Regions from separate parts of the Streptosporangium sp. NPDC048886 genome, predicted to be linked through region 4. Evidence: riboswitches for the same ligand, from Rfam matches in the RefSeq annotation. Region 4 holds a riboswitch; each other region holds the start of a gene.
What was found. Region 4 has a riboswitch for cyclic di-AMP ahead of ACZ6R6_RS34275 (C40 family peptidase). Riboswitches for the same ligand answer to the same signal wherever they lie in the genome.
Positions count from the first base shown of each region.

Region 1 (4,464 bases), on a different contig from region 4:
TTTCCAGCGTGCTCCAGGCCGTGTGCCGATCGGCCACTCCGGCCAGATAGTCGCCGAATGCCGCAAAGGCGGTCTCGTCGTCCTCACATTGGGAGGGGATTTCCCCGACGCCGTCAAGGGGATGGGGGGCGTGCTCGTCGAAGAGTGCGAGGAAGAGGTCATCTTTTCCGGTGAAATGTGAGTAGACGGCACCGACCGTGTGGCCCGCCCTGGAGGCGATCTCGTCGACCGAGGCCCTGGCGAAACCTTGTTCTGCGAAGACTTCGCCTGCGGCGGCCAGCAGACGCTTGCGGGTGCGCGCCTTGGCTTGGCTGCGACTTAACCGCAAAGGCACTGACATATCATGAGTACTTCACGTAGCGGGCGCTATGTCAATAGCGTCCGTCGCCCCTATGGAGATCGGAGCTTGACGACCTTTGAACAAGGCGTTTACCGTTCCTGACGGGCGGCCTTGATTCCAACATACTCACGCCTGAGTTCAGTGCGGGGGGAGCGACTCTAGATGGCATATCCCGAAGTGGATTCCCGTCGCGGCGAAAGCCTCCTGGGCATGGGCGAGATCGGTCTAAGTGACGAAGATCTCGTGCTCCTGGCAGAACTTGCCAAGGGCGTCACCGTGGACCGGGTGGGGCGTCGTCTCGACATCAGTGGCCGGACCGTCCGGCGCAGACTCCGTGGGATCTGCGACCGCATCGGTGTCGCCACGGCGATCGAGGCCGTGGCCTGGGCCGCCCGCCGCCGTCTGATCTAGCTCCTGCGGAGGGCCGGCCCGCCGCCCGGCCCGTGACCTCGGCAGGGAAGCGCGGGCCCGCCGCCGCCCGGCCCGCGATCTCGGCCGGGGATCACGGCTCCGGCCTCGATCAGGGCTCCGGCCTCGGCCGGGATCCCAGGGACCCCGGCGGCGGCCTCAGGCCCGGCGGCTCAGTCCGCGACCCGGACGCCTCCGGCGAAGGGCCGGTTGTCGATCGAGGCGATGTGGATGACGTCACCGGTCTGGGGGGCGTGGACCATCAGGCCGGCGCCGATGTAGATCCCGACGTGGTGCAGGTCGCTGTAGAAGAAGACCAGGTCGCCCGGGCGGAGCTGCTCTCTGGAGATGTGGGTGCCCGCGGTCCACTGGTCGCCGGTGTAGTGCGGCAGGCTGATGCCGACCTTCTGGTAGGCCCACATGACCAGGCCGGAGCAGTCGAAGGAGTTGGGTCCCTCGGCGCCCCAGACATACGGCTTGAGCTGCTGACTGAGCGCCCAGCGGGCGGCTTCGGCGGCCTTGCCGCTGCCGACGACCGGCACGCTGATCTTGACCCGGCTGCCCCGGGTGGTCTTGGCCCGGCTGCGCACCTCGCTGAACAGGTCGCTCTCGACCCTGGTGACGAGCCGCTCGATCTTGGTGCGCTTGGCGCCGATGTCGGACAGGAGGTCCTTGACCTCGGCGGTGCGGGCCTTGGCGCCGGCCTGCGCCCGCTCGGCGGCCTTGATCGCCTGGGCGACCTGGGCGACCTCCTCGTTCTGCTGCTGCTGGAGGGCGTAGCTCGTGGTCGCCAGGTCGAGGAAGGTGTCGGGGTCGGACGACTGGGTGAAGGCGAGGGTCGAGCCCAGGCCCCCCGACATGTAGTTGCTCTGCGCCAGGAGGCTGGCCTTGGTGCGCCGGGCCGCCAGCTGGGACTCGCTGACGGCGAGGGTCTTCTTGGCGCTCGCGGCGGCGCGCTGCGCCTGCTTGAGCTTGACCCGCCCGCCGTTGTACTGCTCGGTGAGCGTTTCGATCTCGGTGTGCAGCTTCTCGACCTGTTTGGCGAGCTCCTGGAGACCGGGCTGCGGGTCGGCGGTGGCCGAGACCAGAGGGGTGCCGAGGGTCAGGGAGGCGAACGCCAGTCCGATGACCGTCATGCGGCGGGTGAGTCCACGTGAGGCGTGTTCTCGACGGCGGGCATGTCTGCCCGCGCGCTCTCTCCCACGGTCACGCGTGCGCTTCACCAACAGGCTCCTCTCTCGGCCGCCTACCGGGTTAGCTGACGGGTTCGGGCCGGAGGCAGCCCTACCGAGGGTGCTGGTGCCACCTCGGATTCACCCCGGGGGACTAAAGGGTGGGTCCCCGGTTCCCCGGGTCCGGGGATTCGGCGGTTCAGCGCTTTAACATCGCTGACATCGAGCACGGACATTAGTGCAATTGGAGGTTCATGCTCAACCAGAACTACAAACTCGGTAGAGCTTTCACAACTGAAATGTCACGAGAAGATCACGCGACTTCATGATCGACATGCGCTCCAAGCTGGTTCTATGAGGCCCCGCGGCGTCTCGGCCGGAGGTCTCCGCAGCTCCATGACCATGTGAAAGGCGGGTTCCGCTCCGCTGTTCGCGCCTTCAGCCCAGCGTCATGAATCGACTACCGTGGGTCATCTGGTGGCTGCGGGTCACGAGTTAAGGGTGAGCCGTAATTCGAGCGCGCCGAGGACGTACGCTGATCGGTCATGGAGCAGGTTGCGCAGCATTCCTCCACCCCGGCCGCGGACGGCGCCGGGACCGCGGGGCGGCGGCCGGAGACCGACGTCGCGGGCGTGGACGCGGGGCAGGGGCCGCTGAGCCGGCCGGAGGCCGCTCCGGACGCGGCCGCGGTCACGGTACGGCGTGCCCGCACGCCGGACGTGCGTGCCATCCGGCGGCTCGTCGACACCTACGGAGGAGCCGGCCCGCGCCTCCTGGAGAAGGCCACGGTCACCCTGTACGAGGACATCCAGGAATTCTGGGTGGCCGAGCGGGCCGGCGCGGTCGTGGGCTGCGGGGCGCTCCACGTCCTATGGGAGGACCTCGCCGAGATCCGCACCGTCGCCGTCGACCCCGCCTGCCGGGGGCTGGGCATCGGTCACAAGATCGTCTCCGAGCTGATCCGCACCGCCGGCGGGCTCGGACTCCGCAGGGTCTTCTGCCTCACCTTCGAGGTCGAGTTCTTCGCCCGGCACGGATTCCGCGAGATTCAGGGCACGCCCGTCTCCCCGGAGGTCTACGCCGAACTTCTCGCCTCATATGACGAGGGTGTCGCCGAGTTCCTCGATCTTGAGCACGTCAAGCCGAACACCTTGGGAAACACCCGGATGCTGCTCCATCTGGCGCGCGATCAGGGCTGACGTGACCTTGACGGTTACTGATCAGAAAGATGACTGTTGATACCTATCTCGATACCTTGTGCTGCAGCAAGCATGTGAGCCTCACATATGGCCACATGCGCCGTCGAAGTAGTGAGGTGACGCGGTGAGCACCGGACAGCCGCCGTATCAGGATGATCCCGACCGCGATCGCACACCGTCGGGACAGCCGGAGTACGGACAGCACAATGCGGGTCGAGCCCCTGGCGAACATGATCCCGACGTGACAATTGTGGGATATCGATCGGATGCCTCACAGCCGCACACCGGCCCGGGGCAGACCCAGCCCGGTTACGGTCAGCAGCAGGGCTACGGCCAGCAGCAGGGTTACGGTCAGCAGCCGGGGACCGGCGCCTATGGCCAGCAGCCCGCCTACGGCCAGCAGCCCGCCCAGCCGGACTACGGCCAGCAGCAGGGCTACGGCCAGCAGCCCGCCTACGGGCAGCAGCAGTCCTATGGCCAGCAGCCCGCCCAGCCGGACTACGGGCAGCAGCAGGGCTACGGCCAGCAGCCGGGGACCGGCGCCTACGGGCAGCCTGCTTACGGGCAGCAGCCGGGGACCGGCGCCTACGGCCAGCCCACCCAGGAGCAGTCCTACGGCCAGCAGGGCTACGGTCAGCAGCCGGGGACCGGCGCCTACGGTCAGCCCGCCCAGGAGCAGTCCTACGGGCAGCAGCAGTCCTATGGCCAGCAGCCCGCCCAGCCGGACTACGGGCAGCAGCAGGGCTACGGCCAGCAGCCCGCCTACGGGCAGCAGCAGGGATACGGCCAGCAGGCTCCCGCCTACGGCCAGCAGGACGCCCAGCAGGGCTACGGGCAGCAGCAGGCGTACGGCCAGCAGCAGGCGTACGGCCAGCAGCCCGCCTACGGGCAGCAGCAGGGATACGGCCAGCAGGCTCCCGCCTACGGCCAGGGATACGCGCCGCAGGGCGCGACGCCTCCCGGCGCCCCCGCCCCGCTCGCGGAGTGGTGGCAGCGTCTGGTGGCCCGCATCCTCGACCTCCTGATCGTGGGCATCCCCGCCGGCATCGTCGGGTTCGTGGCCTCGCTGCCGTTCAGGGTGTCGTTCGACCCGGCCACCTACGAGGTGACCGGCAACATCTTCCTCCAGTCGATGGTGAACACGCTCATCGTCGGCGTGGCCCTCATCGGCTACGAGGTCTTCATGCTGGGGCGCAACGGCACCACCCTCGGCAAGCAGATCATCGGCATCAAGGTCGTCCCGGTGGGCGGCCAGCTGGTCAGCAACATCGACATGGGCAGCGCGCTCAAGCGGGCTCTCGTGCTGTTCGGCAGCTACATCGTCAACGGCCTCTCCGCCCTGCTG
Region 1 covers NZ_JBVJHH010000005.1:185,256-189,719, reverse strand. The annotation lists gene ACZ6R6_RS08030 (TetR/AcrR family transcriptional regulator) at 1-334, opposite strand, end outside; gene ACZ6R6_RS08025 (LuxR C-terminal-related transcriptional regulator) at 551-751, shown strand; gene ACZ6R6_RS08020 (C40 family peptidase) at 922-1,884, opposite strand; cyclic di-AMP (ydaO/yuaA leader) riboswitch at 1,977-2,127, opposite strand; gene ACZ6R6_RS08015 (amino-acid N-acetyltransferase) at 2,466-3,119, shown strand; gene ACZ6R6_RS08010 (RDD family protein) at 3,361-4,464, shown strand, end outside.
Region 1: another riboswitch for cyclic di-AMP. It lies ahead of ACZ6R6_RS08020 (C40 family peptidase); the one in region 4 lies ahead of ACZ6R6_RS34275 (C40 family peptidase).

Region 2 (4,464 bases), on a different contig from region 4:
CCGACCTGGCGATCCTGGCCGCTCCGCCGGAAATCTACGCGGCCTACGCGGCGGCCGTGCGCCAGGAGTACTCCTTCGTCCCCGACGACGCCTTCCGGGAGGGCCGGGCGGCGGTGCTGCGCTCGCTGCTCGACCTGCCGGCGATCTTCAAGATCGTCGATCTTGAAGATCCGGCCAGGGCGAACATTCATGCCGAGCTTGAGCGGCTGTGAGCGGCTATTCACCAGAATTCAACACCGATCGCCCAGCTGCTCCGTGATAATTTGGTGGAATCTGTTTGATTAAGGAGTTGGTCAATGCTCGCCCAACAGCGGCAGCAGGCGATTTTGGAGCGGGTGCGCAGCAGCGGCGGGGTCCGGGTCGCCGACCTCGTCCGCGAGCTCGGCGTGTCCGATATGACGATCCGCAGGGATCTCGAGGTGCTGGCCGAGCGCGGCCTGGTGGAGAAGGTCCACGGCGGGGCCACCGTCGCCGGTCCCGGCTCGACCGAGGAGCCCGGCTTCGCCGCCAAGTCGGTGCGCCAGCAACCGGAGAAGGAGGCGATCGCCCGGCACGCGGCCCAGCTCGTCCGGCCCGGCACGGCCATCGCGCTGTCGGCCGGGACCACGACCTGGACGCTGGCCGGTTCCGTGGTCGACGTGCCCGACCTGACGGTGATCACCAACTCGATCCGGATCGCCGACGTCTTCCACCGCTCTCCCCGTCCGGACCGCACCGTGGTGCTGACCGGCGGCGTCCGCACCCCCTCCGACGCGCTGGTCGGGCCGGTGGCCGCGGCGGCGATCCGCGGGCTCCACGTGGACACCCTGTTCCTCGGCGTGCACGGGATGAGCGCCCGCGCCGGGTTCACCACGCCCAACCTGCTGGAGGCGGAGACCAACCGCGAGCTGGTCGCCTCCGCGCACCGCCTGGTGGTGCTCGCCGACCACACCAAGTGGGGGACGGTGGGGATCAGCACGATCGCCGAGCTCTCCCAGGCCCACGTGGTGATCACCGACTCCGGCCTGTCGGAGGAAGCCCGCGACGAGCTCACCGCCCAGGTGGGCGAGCTGATCATCACCGAGCCGCAGCAGGAGAGCGAGGCGCTGAGCCGATGAAGCGCACCATCACCCACCTGGCCGACGGCCGGGAACTGTTCTACTTCGACCGGCACGACGGCGCCGACCGCGGCGCGATCGACCAGCGGGACCTGCCGCCCCGCCCCGTGGCCTCCGAGCTGCGCTACGACCCGCTCACCGAGGAGTGGGTCGCGGTGGCCGGGCACCGCCAGGGCCGCACCTTCCTCCCCCCGGCGAGCGAGTGCCCGCTGTGCCCGTCGACCCCCGGCCACCTGACCGAGGTCCCCTCAGCCTCCTACGACGTGGTCGTCTTCGAGAACCGTTTCCCCTCCTTCTCCTCCCAGATCGGCGAATACCATCAGGTCGGAGGGTTGAGCGAGGTCCGCCCGGGGGCCGGGCGGTGCGAGGTGGTCTGCTTCACCTCCGATCACGACTCCTCCTTCTCCGCGCTCTCGGCCGACCAGGTCGAGCTGGTCATGGAGGCATGGATCGACCGTACGGCGGAGCTGTCGGCGATGCCGGGCGTGGAGCAGGTGTTCTGCTTCGAGAACCGGGGGGCGGAGATCGGGATCACCCTGGCCCACCCCCACGGCCAGATCTACGCCTACCCCTACGTGACCCCGCGCACCAAGCTCTCCCTCGCCGCGGCCGGACGCCACCGGGAGCGGACCGGCCGCAACCTGTTCGCCGACGTGCTGGCCGCCGAGCGGGAGGCCGGGATCCGCGTGGTCGCCTCGAACGAGCACTGGACGGCCTTCGTCCCCGCCGCGGCGCGCTGGCCCGTGGAGGTCCACCTCTACCCGCACCGCCAGGTCCCCGACCTGGGCGCGCTGGAGCCCGCCGAGCGCGCGGCGTTCGGTCCGCTCTACACGGAGGTGCTGCGCCGCCTGGACGGGCTGTACGGCGTGGTCATGCCGTACGTCGCGGCCTGGCACCAGGCGCCGGTGAACGTCGGGCGCGACCTCTCCTATGCGCACCTGGAGCTGTTCAGCATCCGGCGGGCGCCGAACAAGCTGAAGTATCTCGCCGGGTCGGAGTCGGCCATGGGGGCTTTCGTGAACGACGTCCTTCCCGAGGAGGCGGCACGCCTTTTGCGAGAAGTTGTCACAGGATGATCACTTATTAGTCTCAGATTGGGGTCGCGTTACCTGGGGTTTACCACTACTATCCTCACACATCGGACCTAATGTCCGAAATGCCTAATTCCGGGCGCGTCGCCCGGGAGCCGGGGAACCACCGCACTTGGGGTGAACCACTTCGGTGGAAGGGCTTCCTCCAGCCCGAACCCGTCAGCTAACCCGGTAGGCGGATGGAGAGGAGAGTCGTGGCGGCTCTATCCCCCACGTTCCGTCGCCATGCGGCCTTGACCATTTCCGTGGTTTCGGTCCTCGCGTTCACCTCCGGCACGGCGACCGCGGGCAGCGCGGCCCCCAAGCCCAAGACCGCGGGCAGCGCGGCCCCCAAACCCAAGGAGTCCCAGCTCCGCGCCGAACTGGCCGACCTGAACAAGCGGGTCGACACGCTCATCGAGACCTACGCCGCCAAGCGCGAGTCCCTCAGGAAGGCCCAGACCGCGGAGGTGGTCGCCAAGGCGGACCTGCGCAAGGCCGAGACCGCCTACCAGGAGGCCGACAAGCAGGTCGACTCCATCGCCCAGCTCCGCTACCAGAGCAGCACCGGCGACCTGCCGTCCCTGCTGTTCTCCACCAACGTCAACATGGGCGGCGCCGCGATCATGCAGCAGCTCACCGCCCAGCAGAGCGCCTACCTGCAGGGCTTCGCCCGGAGCCGGGATCTGAAGAAACAGGCGGCGGACAGGGCGGCCCGGCTCACCGAGCAGATCGGCCAGGAGGCCGCAGCGGTGGCCACCCAGCGCAAAGAGGCCGAGAAGCTGATCGACGCCATCGAGAAGAAGCTCGACGCGCTCGTCCCCACGGGCTCCGGCCGCCGGGCCGACGGCAGCTGGGCGCCCCAACTGCCCACGGGCACCGACAACATCACCGACCGCACCCGGATCATGCGTGAGGCCATCGAGAAGCGCTTCGCCCTGCCCTACACGGTCGGCTGCTACCGGGCCGTGAACGACGGCGGCGAACACCCGCTCGGCCGCGCCTGCGACTTCATGATGAGCACCGGCGGCTCGATGCCCTCGGCCGCCCACGTCAAGCTCGGCGACGAGATCGCCGCCTGGGCCGTCAAGAACAGGGTCAGTCTCGGCGTCAAATACGTGATCTGGCGCCAGCGCATCAACTCCGGCTCCGGCTGGCGCCCCATGTCCGACCGCGGCGGCGTCACCGCCAACCACTTCGACCACACACACATCTCGATGTACTAGCCTCCTGCCGCTTGGAGAACACCGAAACCCTGGTCCACATCTCCTGAGCCGGCATGAGCGCGGTGGCGCGGGCCCGGAAGTCCCGGAGGCCGCGCCACCGCCCGCGGCCGACCGGATCCGATGACCTCGTAGGGTTGTCTCCGTGACCACTGAACCAGCGCTCGCCGGCCCCGTCGCGGACATGACCTCGCTCCACCTGGCGACCCGGAACGCCGCCACCTTCTGGGGCGCTCTCGCGCAGACCCGCGGGCACGCGCTGGTCCGCCGGCCCGGTTTCGTCGGCGTGGACGGGAGCGAGCGCAGCGGCCTGCGGATCCTGCTGCTCTCGCCGGAGCCGGACGCGGACGATCTCGCCGAGCTGACGGACCTGGCCCGGCGCCGATCCACCGGCGGGGTGGTCGTCGAGGACCCGTTCAGCTCGCTCGACCTGGGCGGTTCGGGGTTGAGCCCCCGGCGGCTGCCCGTCATGATCCGCCGCCCCGGTCCGGTGCCCGCGCCGCCGGCCGTACAGGTCGAGCGGGTGGAGACGGGCGACCAGCTGGAGACGGCGGAGCGGATCGTGGTCCACGGGTTCCCGCTGCCGGCCTTCCAGCCCCATCAGGCGGGCGAGGTGTTCCCCACGGGACTGCTGGGACGCGAGGGGATCGAGCTGTTCCTCGCCACGCGGGACGGGGTGCCCGCCGGGGCCTGCATGACGGTCGCCGACGGCGGGGTGGGCGGGGTCTACTGGGTGACCACCCTGCCCGAGCACCGCTCCCACGGGGTCGGGCGGGCACTCATGCACGCGGTCCTGGGACACCTGGAGGGTCCCGTCACCCTGACCTCCGCGACGGCCGGCAAGCCGCTCTACGACTCCCTCGGATTCGACACCGTCACCCACGCGACGTGGTGGTCGTGACACCCGATTGCGCTCCCACGACAGCCCCCGCCCGCCGGGCGGCGTAGCCGTCTGCGGCACCGGCCCCACCACGACGGCGGGCGCGGAGCCTCCGCGCTCCGTGGCAGTACGGCCCAGGGCCTCCGCGGCACGGCTGGACGACATGACAGCCACCCGGGCGTATGGGCATCATG
Region 2 covers NZ_JBVJHH010000018.1:21,703-26,166, forward strand. The annotation lists gene ACZ6R6_RS22765 (HD domain-containing protein) at 1-212, shown strand, start outside; gene ACZ6R6_RS22770 (DeoR/GlpR family DNA-binding transcription regulator) at 297-1,097, shown strand; gene galT (galactose-1-phosphate uridylyltransferase) at 1,094-2,173, shown strand; cyclic di-AMP (ydaO/yuaA leader) riboswitch at 2,245-2,380, shown strand; gene ACZ6R6_RS22780 (coiled-coil domain-containing protein) at 2,434-3,393, shown strand; gene ACZ6R6_RS22785 (GNAT family N-acetyltransferase) at 3,536-4,291, shown strand.
Region 2: another riboswitch for cyclic di-AMP. It lies ahead of ACZ6R6_RS22780 (coiled-coil domain-containing protein); the one in region 4 lies ahead of ACZ6R6_RS34275 (C40 family peptidase).

Region 3 (4,464 bases), on a different contig from region 4:
GCACGGCGTCGAAGGCCTCGGAGCGGGCGATCTGCTCGGGGGTGAAGTCCCGGGCCGGGTCCGGGGCGACGGGCGGGGCCGCGGCGGGCAGGGCCCGCCAGGGCGTGGTCAGCGCCACGATCGCCAGCGTGGCCACGCCGAGGGCGGCCAGCGCCCACCCGGCCGCCCGGACCCCCGGGCGCGCCTCCGTCACGACCGTCGTCATCGCAGCCCTCCCCGCGGGGCCGGGCGGCCCGTCGCGTCCTCCGCGGCCGGCGCCGCTACGTGGACCGGGCGGCCCGTCGCGGCCGGTACCTCTCTGCGCACCGGGCGGCCCGTCTCCGTCGGCGCCGCTCCGCGACACGGGCGGCCCGTCGCGGCCGGCGCGGCCGGGGCGCGCCGGCGGCCGGAGGGCGTGTCCGTCGTGGTCCGCGTCATGCCAGTTCCCTCCGGAGGTGGTCACGCCAGGCGGCGGTGAGCTCCGCCCGCGACAGGCCCAGTGCGCTGCCGACATCGCTACCGTAGAGCCTCACCAGCGCCTTCTCGCCGAAGCGCTCCGCGATGTAGCGGCAGGCGAGCCAGGCCTCCTCGTAGGACTGCGCCAGCCGCGGCGCGCCGGGGGCGAAGTCGGCGGCCTCCGGCAGCCGCGCGGGCAGGGTGCCCGCGCGCACCTCCTCGGCCAGCTCCGCGGCGGCCTCGCGGACCCCGATCCCGGCGTCGCGGTATCCCACGTAGTCGGCGAACCCCTCCGACAGCCACGCCGGCACCCGGCCGCCCCGGGTCGCGCCGGTGGCCACGTGCGTGAGCTCGTGGGCGATCACCACGTCCCGGCCGACCTCGCTGAGCTCCGCGTAGCCCGACGGCAGGACGATCACCCGGTCGGCGGTGGCCATCGCGGCCAGGCCGCCGGTGCTCCCGGCGCCGGCGAGCGCCGCCGCCTCGGCGTCGGTGGCGGGAAAGAGGATCACCGGCCGGACCGGCCCCCAGATCCGCCCGACGGCGCGGCCGGCGCGGTCGGCCCGCGACGCCAGGTCGCGGAGGTCGGCCGGGGGGACGTGGTGACCGATCACGACGGAGTGCTCGCCGCGGACCACGGTGGCGGAGCCGGGCCAGGGGTCGCGCGTCCGCTGCGGGGGCGGTCCCGCTCCGGCGGTCAGGCCGGCGCCCATCAGCGCCAGCATCCCGGTCAGCACGGCGCGGCGCCCTCTCGGGGCGGACATATGAGTCGATGCTACTCGACGGACATGGAGCGGCCCCGTCCATCCACCGGGGATGGGCGGGGCCGATTCTCTCCGTCAGCCGCCGGGGCGGACCGCTCCGGCGAAGGAGGACTTGTAGTACCCCTTCAACCGCACGGTCCGGACCGTCTTGCCGCTGCTCGGCGAGTGGACCATCTTGCCCTTGCCGACATACATGCCCACGTGGCCCTTGCCGTAGAAGAACAGCAGGTCACCGGGGCGCAGGCTGCGCCACGAGACCTTCTTCCTGACGGCGCGGTACTGGCTGTGCGTGATCCGGGGGAGGGAGACGCCGGCCTTGCGCCACGCGTACTGGACGAGCCCGGAGCAGTCGAACGCGCCGGGACCGGAGGCTCCCCACCGGTACGGATCGCCGATCTGCCTCGTGGCCGCCGAGACGGCCTTGGCCGCCTTCGCCTTCTGTCGTGCGACCTTGCTCGTGCCGGCCTTCCCGGTCTTGCCCGTCCCGGCCTTGGCGGCCTTCGCGGTGCTTTTGACCTGGATGGCATGCACGTTGTCCGTCTCCGCCTGTGCCGCCGCGGAGCCCAGCGCGACCGCTCCGGAGGAGGCGGTCAGGGTGAGTGCGACACCGCCGAGGGAAAGGCGGGCAAGGCGCGACAGACGAGGGTTACGCAGGGTGGTAGACAGGATTTCTCCTTGGGACTTCCACTGATGCCTACCGGGTTAGCTGACGGATTCGGGCGGGGAAGTCGCCCTACGGCATGACATATGCCGATTCACCCCTGGCCATACCTTGAGGGCCCTTGGGTCCCCGGTTCCATGCCTCCTGGCTGCACGGATTCGGCAGGCCGCCGCGAGTGGGGTCCGACCCCTCAGGGGAGCGGCGGCCAGTTGGATTCTTTAGCGGAATGCCGGCTTCCGGGCAGGCATCCGTCGCGGTGACATGGCGTGCCACCGCGACGCCAGAAGGTACTCCGATCCCCAAATTTCAGCAAAGCAATGCAAAGGAAATGTAGATCAATAAGCACTGCCCGGAGTTCCGTAATCCCTGCGTGATAGGCGGTTCCATTATTCCGATATGACTCTCGTCACATTCTCCTGAGCATCATGTGAAGATCGTCTTTTCTGTAACATTAGTCACACTTATTGCGATCTTCGATCCCGCGGCGGAGCGAGCTGCAGGCGCGCCGGGCCGGTCCCCGCGGTGATCGCCGCCAGGCGCCCGCCGGGGCCGGTGACGTTCCTGGTGATCTCGCCACTCCGGACGTCCTCCACGATCCAGGAGGGCCGCTCGCCCCCGGAACCGTAGTGACGCCCTTCTCCCGGCCGTGGCCCCAGCCGCCGGCTGGCAGCTCGACCTTGTTCTCGGAAGTACCGAACCGGGCTTCCTCCCGGGCGTGGTGCGTGTTCCCGAAAGCCAGGACCGTCTCCGATTCCGAGACCAGGGCCTCCGGGGAAGTCGGCTGGCCTACGCCGACGGGGTACGGCCGGAATACGGCGGAAACGAGCCGCCCTCTCCTGAAGGAGCAGGTCGGGGAGCGGGCCGAGAGCAAGGGCTTCGGCGATGGGCCGGCCGGGGCGTGCGCGGTGATCCAGGCGCCGAAGCGCTCCAGATGCCGGGAGATCTTGGCGGTGAGCTCCGCCGAGCGGGCCCCGCGCACGGCCAGATCGAGGTGGCGCTCTGTCCACACGGGGAGGCTGTCGTCCCCCTTGGGAAGCCTGACCACCTTTCGTGAAGTGATTTGCGTGATCCTGCCCGGCGGGCAGGGACGCCGAGCTGGGGGTGGATGACGGCATGCCGCCGGGTTGCTTCACGGAAGGGCTGTTCCCTGAAGCGAATCGGCTGTGTTGCGCGGTCCTCCCTCCCGCACGGGGCGGAAGGAGGACCGCTGTCGGTGTTGCCGCCTACCAGTCGTTCTCCCCGGTGTTCAGCCGCACCCGGGCAGGGGTGCGGGACCGTCATGGTGGCAGTGGGTGTGCCTTCAGTCGGGCAGGCGGTCGAGGAGCCAGGTGGCGGCCTCTTCGGTGATCTCGGTGTGGCCGTTGTTGGTGCTATTGCACAAGAAGTCGTCGAGGTCGCTGTTGTCCGGGGGCAGCGCGTCGATGTCGGTGTACAGGTCGGCTTGGGTGATGTCACGGATGGAGACGGCGCTGATCGACGGGACGAAGCAGTGCCCGGGGATCGGGTTGTCGACGCCCAGGCCGAGACCGGTGGTTTCGGCGATGGCGTTGAGTGCGTCGGCGAGGATCTTGAAGCCCGGCAGGGTGCCGCCGGGGGCGCCGCCGACGGGCGGGACGCCCGGGGCCTGGACCTCGGCGACGTTGGGGGTCAGGACGCGGAGCTTGGCGACGAGGGTGTCGGGTTCGAGGGGCTGGGTGCGTAGTTCGGTGCCGTCGATGAGGTCACCGGTGCCGAGCAGCGCGCTCTCACCGGCTTCGATGCCGTTGCCCGCTCCGGTTCCGGTCCCGTCGGCGACGGCGAGCAGACGCGGAATACGCGGCCAGCCGCCGACGGACTCCAATTTCTGGAGGAACTGGGTGCGCAGCGGGTCGACGCCGGGCACGCCGTTCCAGTCGGGCAGGTGCCAGACCAGCAGCTGGCGGGCGGCCGGGCTGTTGAACTGGTCGGAGAAGCGGGAGTCGTAGGCCTTGATGTAGTGCGCGAACGCCTGGAGCGAGATCGGCACGTAGGCGCCGCGGTGCGGGGTGTCCCAGGAGAAATACACGCCGACCTGGTGGTCGATGCGCTGCAACTCCATCTGGGCGAGGGCATAGCGGGTGACCAGGCCGCCCATGCTGAACCCGCCGGCCAGCAGCCGGGTGCTGCCGAGCCGCTCGGCGACGGCGCGGTGGATCGCCGCGGTGGCAGTCTGTGCGTTGTCGAGGATGGAGGCGCCGCGGTCGTCGTAGCCGATGATGACGACGTCGCGGCCGCGGCGGCGCAGCTCGCTGATCAGCGGGAAGGCGCGCCGTTCCAGACCGTCGTAGAGCTCGTCGATGTCGCTGGGCCCGGCCCCGAAGCCGTCGGCCAGGAGCACCGGCCGCGTCAGGCCGGGATTCCTGTCGCCGTAGTACACCCACGCGGTCCCGCCGGGCAGCGGCCAGCGGTCGCTCCACGGCTCGGCGGGCGGGGCGGTGGTGGCGGCCTCGGCCCTGGAGCTGGCGCTGGAGGACAAGAGGATCGGCGATGCGGCGCTCAGGGCGCTCACGAGCTGTTTTTTGTTGATCACACCCGGATAGTTACCTTGCGGGACACCATGAGTACCTAAAGTGACGCTTCTTTCTT
Region 3 covers NZ_JBVJHH010000033.1:109,295-113,758, forward strand. The annotation lists gene ACZ6R6_RS34015 (M48 family metallopeptidase) at 1-205, opposite strand, end outside; gene ACZ6R6_RS34020 (hypothetical protein) at 414-1,199, opposite strand; gene ACZ6R6_RS34025 (C40 family peptidase) at 1,275-1,730, opposite strand; cyclic di-AMP (ydaO/yuaA leader) riboswitch at 1,876-2,034, opposite strand; gene ACZ6R6_RS34030 (esterase/lipase family protein) at 3,161-4,408, opposite strand.
Region 3: another riboswitch for cyclic di-AMP. It lies ahead of ACZ6R6_RS34025 (C40 family peptidase); the one in region 4 lies ahead of ACZ6R6_RS34275 (C40 family peptidase).

Region 4 (4,464 bases):
AGGAGCGTGCCGGTGAGGGCCGGGGTGAGCAGGCGGTCGCCGTAGACGAAGAACAGGTTCATCCCGCCCATCTCCTCGACGTAGCGGTGCTCGGCCGCGTCGAGCCAGACCACCTGGTCACAGCCCTGCTCGACGGCCTGGCGCTGGGCGACGAAGGCCGCCGCGTAGTTGCCGCCGCACTTGGCGAAGCCGGTGCCGCCGGGGGCGGCGCGGGTGTATTCGGTGGACAGCCAGACCGAGACGGCCTTGCTCCCGCCGAAGTAGGCGGCCGCCGGGGAGGCGATCACCATGTAGCGGTAGGTCCGGGACGGGTAGTTGACGCCGAGCGCGGCCTGCGTGGCGATCATGAAGGGGCGCAGGTAGAGGCTGTGCCCCGGGGTGGTGGGGACCCACTCGCGATCGGTCTGGACGAGGAGCTCCAGCGACTCGACGAACGCCTCCTCGGGCAGCTCCGGCATGGCCATCCGCACCGCCGACTGGTTGAAGCGGGCGGCGTTGGCGTAGGGCCGGAAGGCCGCGATCGCGCCGCCGTCCTGGCGGTATGCCTTCAGGCCCTCGAAGAGCTCCTGGGCGTAGTGGAAGACCGCGGTCGCCGGGTCCAGGCTCAGCGGGCCGTACGGCATGAGCCGCGCGTCGTGCCAGCCCTCTCCCTCGGTGTAGTCGATCGAGATCATGTGATCGGTGAATGTCTGCCCGAACCCGGGGCTCGCCAGTACCTGCTCACGCTCGGCTGCGGTGCGAGCGTGGTCGGAGAGCTGCACGTCGAAGCTGAGCTTCTGAGCGGTGGTCATGGCGGAGATCCTTCTCTTGAGGCGGTCTGCCCTTGGGTCCATTCTGCGGTGGACTCAGGTAACGGGAAACTACTGCATCTATGTCGAAAACCGGCACTGCAGGGATAAACGAAGACGCGCCTGGCGGCTCCAGTGAGCCGCCAGACGCGTCTGAGTGGGGGAGGCGGCTCTGTCAGCCGGCTACTCGGGCGGTGATGTCGTCACCGATCTCGTGAGTGGTCCGGCCGGTCCAGCCGGTAAGCCGCTCGACCAGGTCGTCGGCGACGGCCTGCTCGACCTTGGCGGCCTCGTCGGCCAGTCCGAGGTGGTCCAGGAGCATGGCGACCGACAGGATCGTGGCGGTCGGGTCGGCCTTGCCCTGACCCGCGATGTCGGGGGCGCTGCCGTGGACCGGCTCGAACATGCTCGGCGCGGTCCGGTCGGGGTTGATGTTGCCGCTGGCCGCCAGGCCGATGCCGCCGGCGACGGCGGCGCCGATGTCGGTGATGATGTCGCCGAAGAGGTTGTCGGTGACGATCACGTCGAACCGCTCCGGCTGGGTGACGAAGAACATCGAGGCCGCGTCGACGTGGCAGTAGTCGGTCTGGACGTCGGGGTATTCCAGACCGACCCGGTCGAACGTGCGGGCCCAGAGGTCACCGGCGTAGGTGAGCACGTTGGTCTTGTGGACCAGCGTCAGCTTCTTGCGGGGACGGCCGAGCGCCTTGTCGAAGGCGTAGCGGACGACGCGCTCGACGCCGAAGGCGGTGTTCAGCGACTCCTGGGTGGCGACCTCGTGCGGGGTGCCGCGGCGCAGCACGCCGCCCGCGCCCGCGTAGAGGCTCTCGGTGCCCTCACGGACGACGACCATGTCGATGTCTTCGGGGCGGGCCTTGCCCAGCGGGGTCTCGACGCCGGGGAAGAGCTTGACCGGGCGGAGGTTGACGTAGTGGTCGAGCTCGAAGCGGAGCCTGAGCAGCAGGTCGCGCTCCAGGATGCCCGGCGGCACGCTGGGGTCGCCGATCGCGCCGAGCAGGATCGCGTCGTATCCGCGCAGCTCGTCCAGGACCGCGTCGGTAAGGGTCTCACCGGTCCGGTGGTAGCGCTTGGCGCCGAGATCGTAGGTGACGGTCTCCACCTTCGTGCCGACCGCTTCGAGCACCTTCAGGCCCTCGGTGACGACCTCGACTCCGATCCCGTCCCCGGGGATGACTGCCAGACGAATGTTGCGCGAATCCATGCAGGCACCTTACCGGTCCGTCTCGGTAATCGAACACCGATCTCACCCATCGGACATTTTCGCGCGTACGGGACTCATGATCCACAGCCGTCCCGGCCGCTATGATCCCTTTGTCCGCTTTTGCGACGTATTGACCCTTTCGTTAAGTTTCGTTATGGTCCTCTGCATTCGAACCGATGCCTAATCCGCCGGGCCGTCCCCCCTTTCGGCCTGCGCGGAGCCGGGGAACCACTTCCGGGACCCACGGCCGCCCAGGACTCCGCGCTTCGCATGGCGGAGCCATGTCCTGAGCCGCCTTCACGGGTCCCTTGGGGCGAATCAGCGCTTCGCGCGCCGTAGGGCGGCCTCCACGCCCGAGCCCGACAGCTAACCCGGCCGGCCCTATGGAAGGAAGCATCCTGTCCGGCAAGATTCACCCCCGCGTCCTGTCCCTGTTCGTCGCCGGCGCCGCCGTGCTCGCGACCCCGTCCCTCGCGCTGGCCGACTCCCCCAAGGCCGACTCTCCCAAGGCTGACGCCCCCGCGCCCATCACCGCCACCGCGCCGCTGACCGGGCCCAAGCTCAAGGAGATCATCACCAAGAAGGCCCCCGTGCCCGCCTGGAAGCAGGCCGTGAAGTGGGCCATGTCCAAGCGCGGCACGCCCTACGTCTGGGGCGGCACCGGCAACGGCGGCTTCGACTGCTCCGGCCTGATGCTCCGCGCCTACGGCGCCGCCGGGATCAAGCTGCCCCGCGTGGCCGCCGCCCAGTACGCGGCGTTCTCCAAGAAGGTCTCCTGGAAGAACCTCAAGCCCGGTGACCTCGTCTTCTTCCACAACCTCGGGCACGTCGGCATGATCACCAAGCCGGGTTACATGGTCCACGCCCCGCAGACCGGCGACGTGGTCAAGGAGGAGAAGCTCAACTCCTGGCGTCGCAGCACGTTCGTCGGCGGCGTCCGTCCCGACCGCACGGGCGTCAAGCTCGCCGCCGAACAGGCCAAGCTCGCGGCCCAGCCCGCCCCCACGATGCTCCAGGCCACCCCCTGATCCCCGGAGGGCGCCGGTCACCCGGACCGGCGCCCCGCAGGTCGGATGAGAGCCCTACCCGGCTAGCGGGTGGGAGCGCCCCCGTTGTCGCGGCGGTCCAGGGCGGTCTGGAGCGCGTCGGCGGCCTCGTCTTCGGCGTCTTCGGGACGGTTCCAGGGATACATGTCGTACATGGCGATTCTCATCTCGGTCGCATGCGGGCAGGGAGAGATGGTCCGGACTCCGGTCACGGATCGGACCGGGCCTGAGTGCCGCGGGTCCGGATCGCGGACCGGCGGCGCGGGGCCGGCGTGCGCCACCACACCGCGGCGGGCTGCCGGCCTGCCCTGTCAGGCCCCGCCGCGGCAGGTAATGAGTGCGAGAACCTGGCGCATTTCCTGCCAGGTTACCCGCCCGTACGGACAGCGTCCCGCACTCCGTACACACTTCTCACATGCTGAGACACACAACGGCTGCCGCCCCCGGCTTCCCGGGGACGGCAGCCGTCGCCGTGCGCGCTAGTCGGCCAGGTCGACCGAGCGGCCGCTGTCGGCGCCGATCTCGGCGCCGATCACGTCGAGCACGTCGGCCGGGATGGCGGAGTCGACGGTCAGCGCGATGAGGGCCTTGCCGCCCTTCGCGTCCCGGGCCACCTGCATCGAGGCGATGTTGATGCTGTGGTCGCCGAGGATGCGGCCGACGACGCCGACGATGCCGGGGCGGTCGGTGTAGGTGAAGAACGACAGGTGGTCGGTCGGCTCGATCTCCATCTGGTAGCCGTTGACCTCGACGATCTTGGTGATCTGGCGCGGGCCCGACAGGGTGCCCGAGACCGAGACCGTCCGGCCGTCGGCCAGCACGCCGCGGACGGTGACGACGTTGCGCCAGTCGGGGCTCTCGGAGCTGGTGACCAGTTCGACGGTCACGCCGCGGTCCTTGGCCAGGAGCGGGGCGTTGACGTAGGTGACCGAGTCTTCGACCACGTCGGTGAAGATGCCCTTGAGCGCCGCCAGCTCCAGCACGCGGACGTCCTGGGCGGCGATCTCACCGCGGACCTCGACGTCGAGCCTGGTGGCGACCTCGCCCGCGAGGGCGGTGAAGACCCGGCCGAGCTTCTCGGCCAGCGGCAGGCCCGGCTTGACGTCCTCGGCGACGACGCCGCCCTGGACGTTGACCGCGTCCGGCACGAACTCCCCGGCGAGGGCGAGCTTCACGCTGCGCGCGACCTGGGTGCCGGCCTTCTCCTGGGCCTCGTGGGTGGAGGCGCCCAGATGCGGGGTGACGACGACCTGGTCCAGCTCGAACAGCGGGCTGTCGGTGACCGGCTCCTTGGGGAAGACGTCGATGCCGGCGCCGGCGACGCGGCCTTCCTTGATCGCCGAGTAGAGCGCGTTCTCGTCGATGATGCCGCCGCGGGCGACGTTGATCAGGCGCACCGACGGCTTGA
Region 4 covers NZ_JBVJHH010000034.1:40,347-44,810, reverse strand. The annotation lists gene ACZ6R6_RS34285 (branched-chain amino acid aminotransferase) at 1-791, opposite strand, end outside; gene ACZ6R6_RS34280 (3-isopropylmalate dehydrogenase) at 964-2,010, opposite strand; cyclic di-AMP (ydaO/yuaA leader) riboswitch at 2,178-2,406, shown strand; gene ACZ6R6_RS34275 (C40 family peptidase) at 2,394-3,038, shown strand; gene ACZ6R6_RS34270 (hypothetical protein) at 3,101-3,223, opposite strand; gene serA (phosphoglycerate dehydrogenase) at 3,536-4,464, opposite strand, start outside.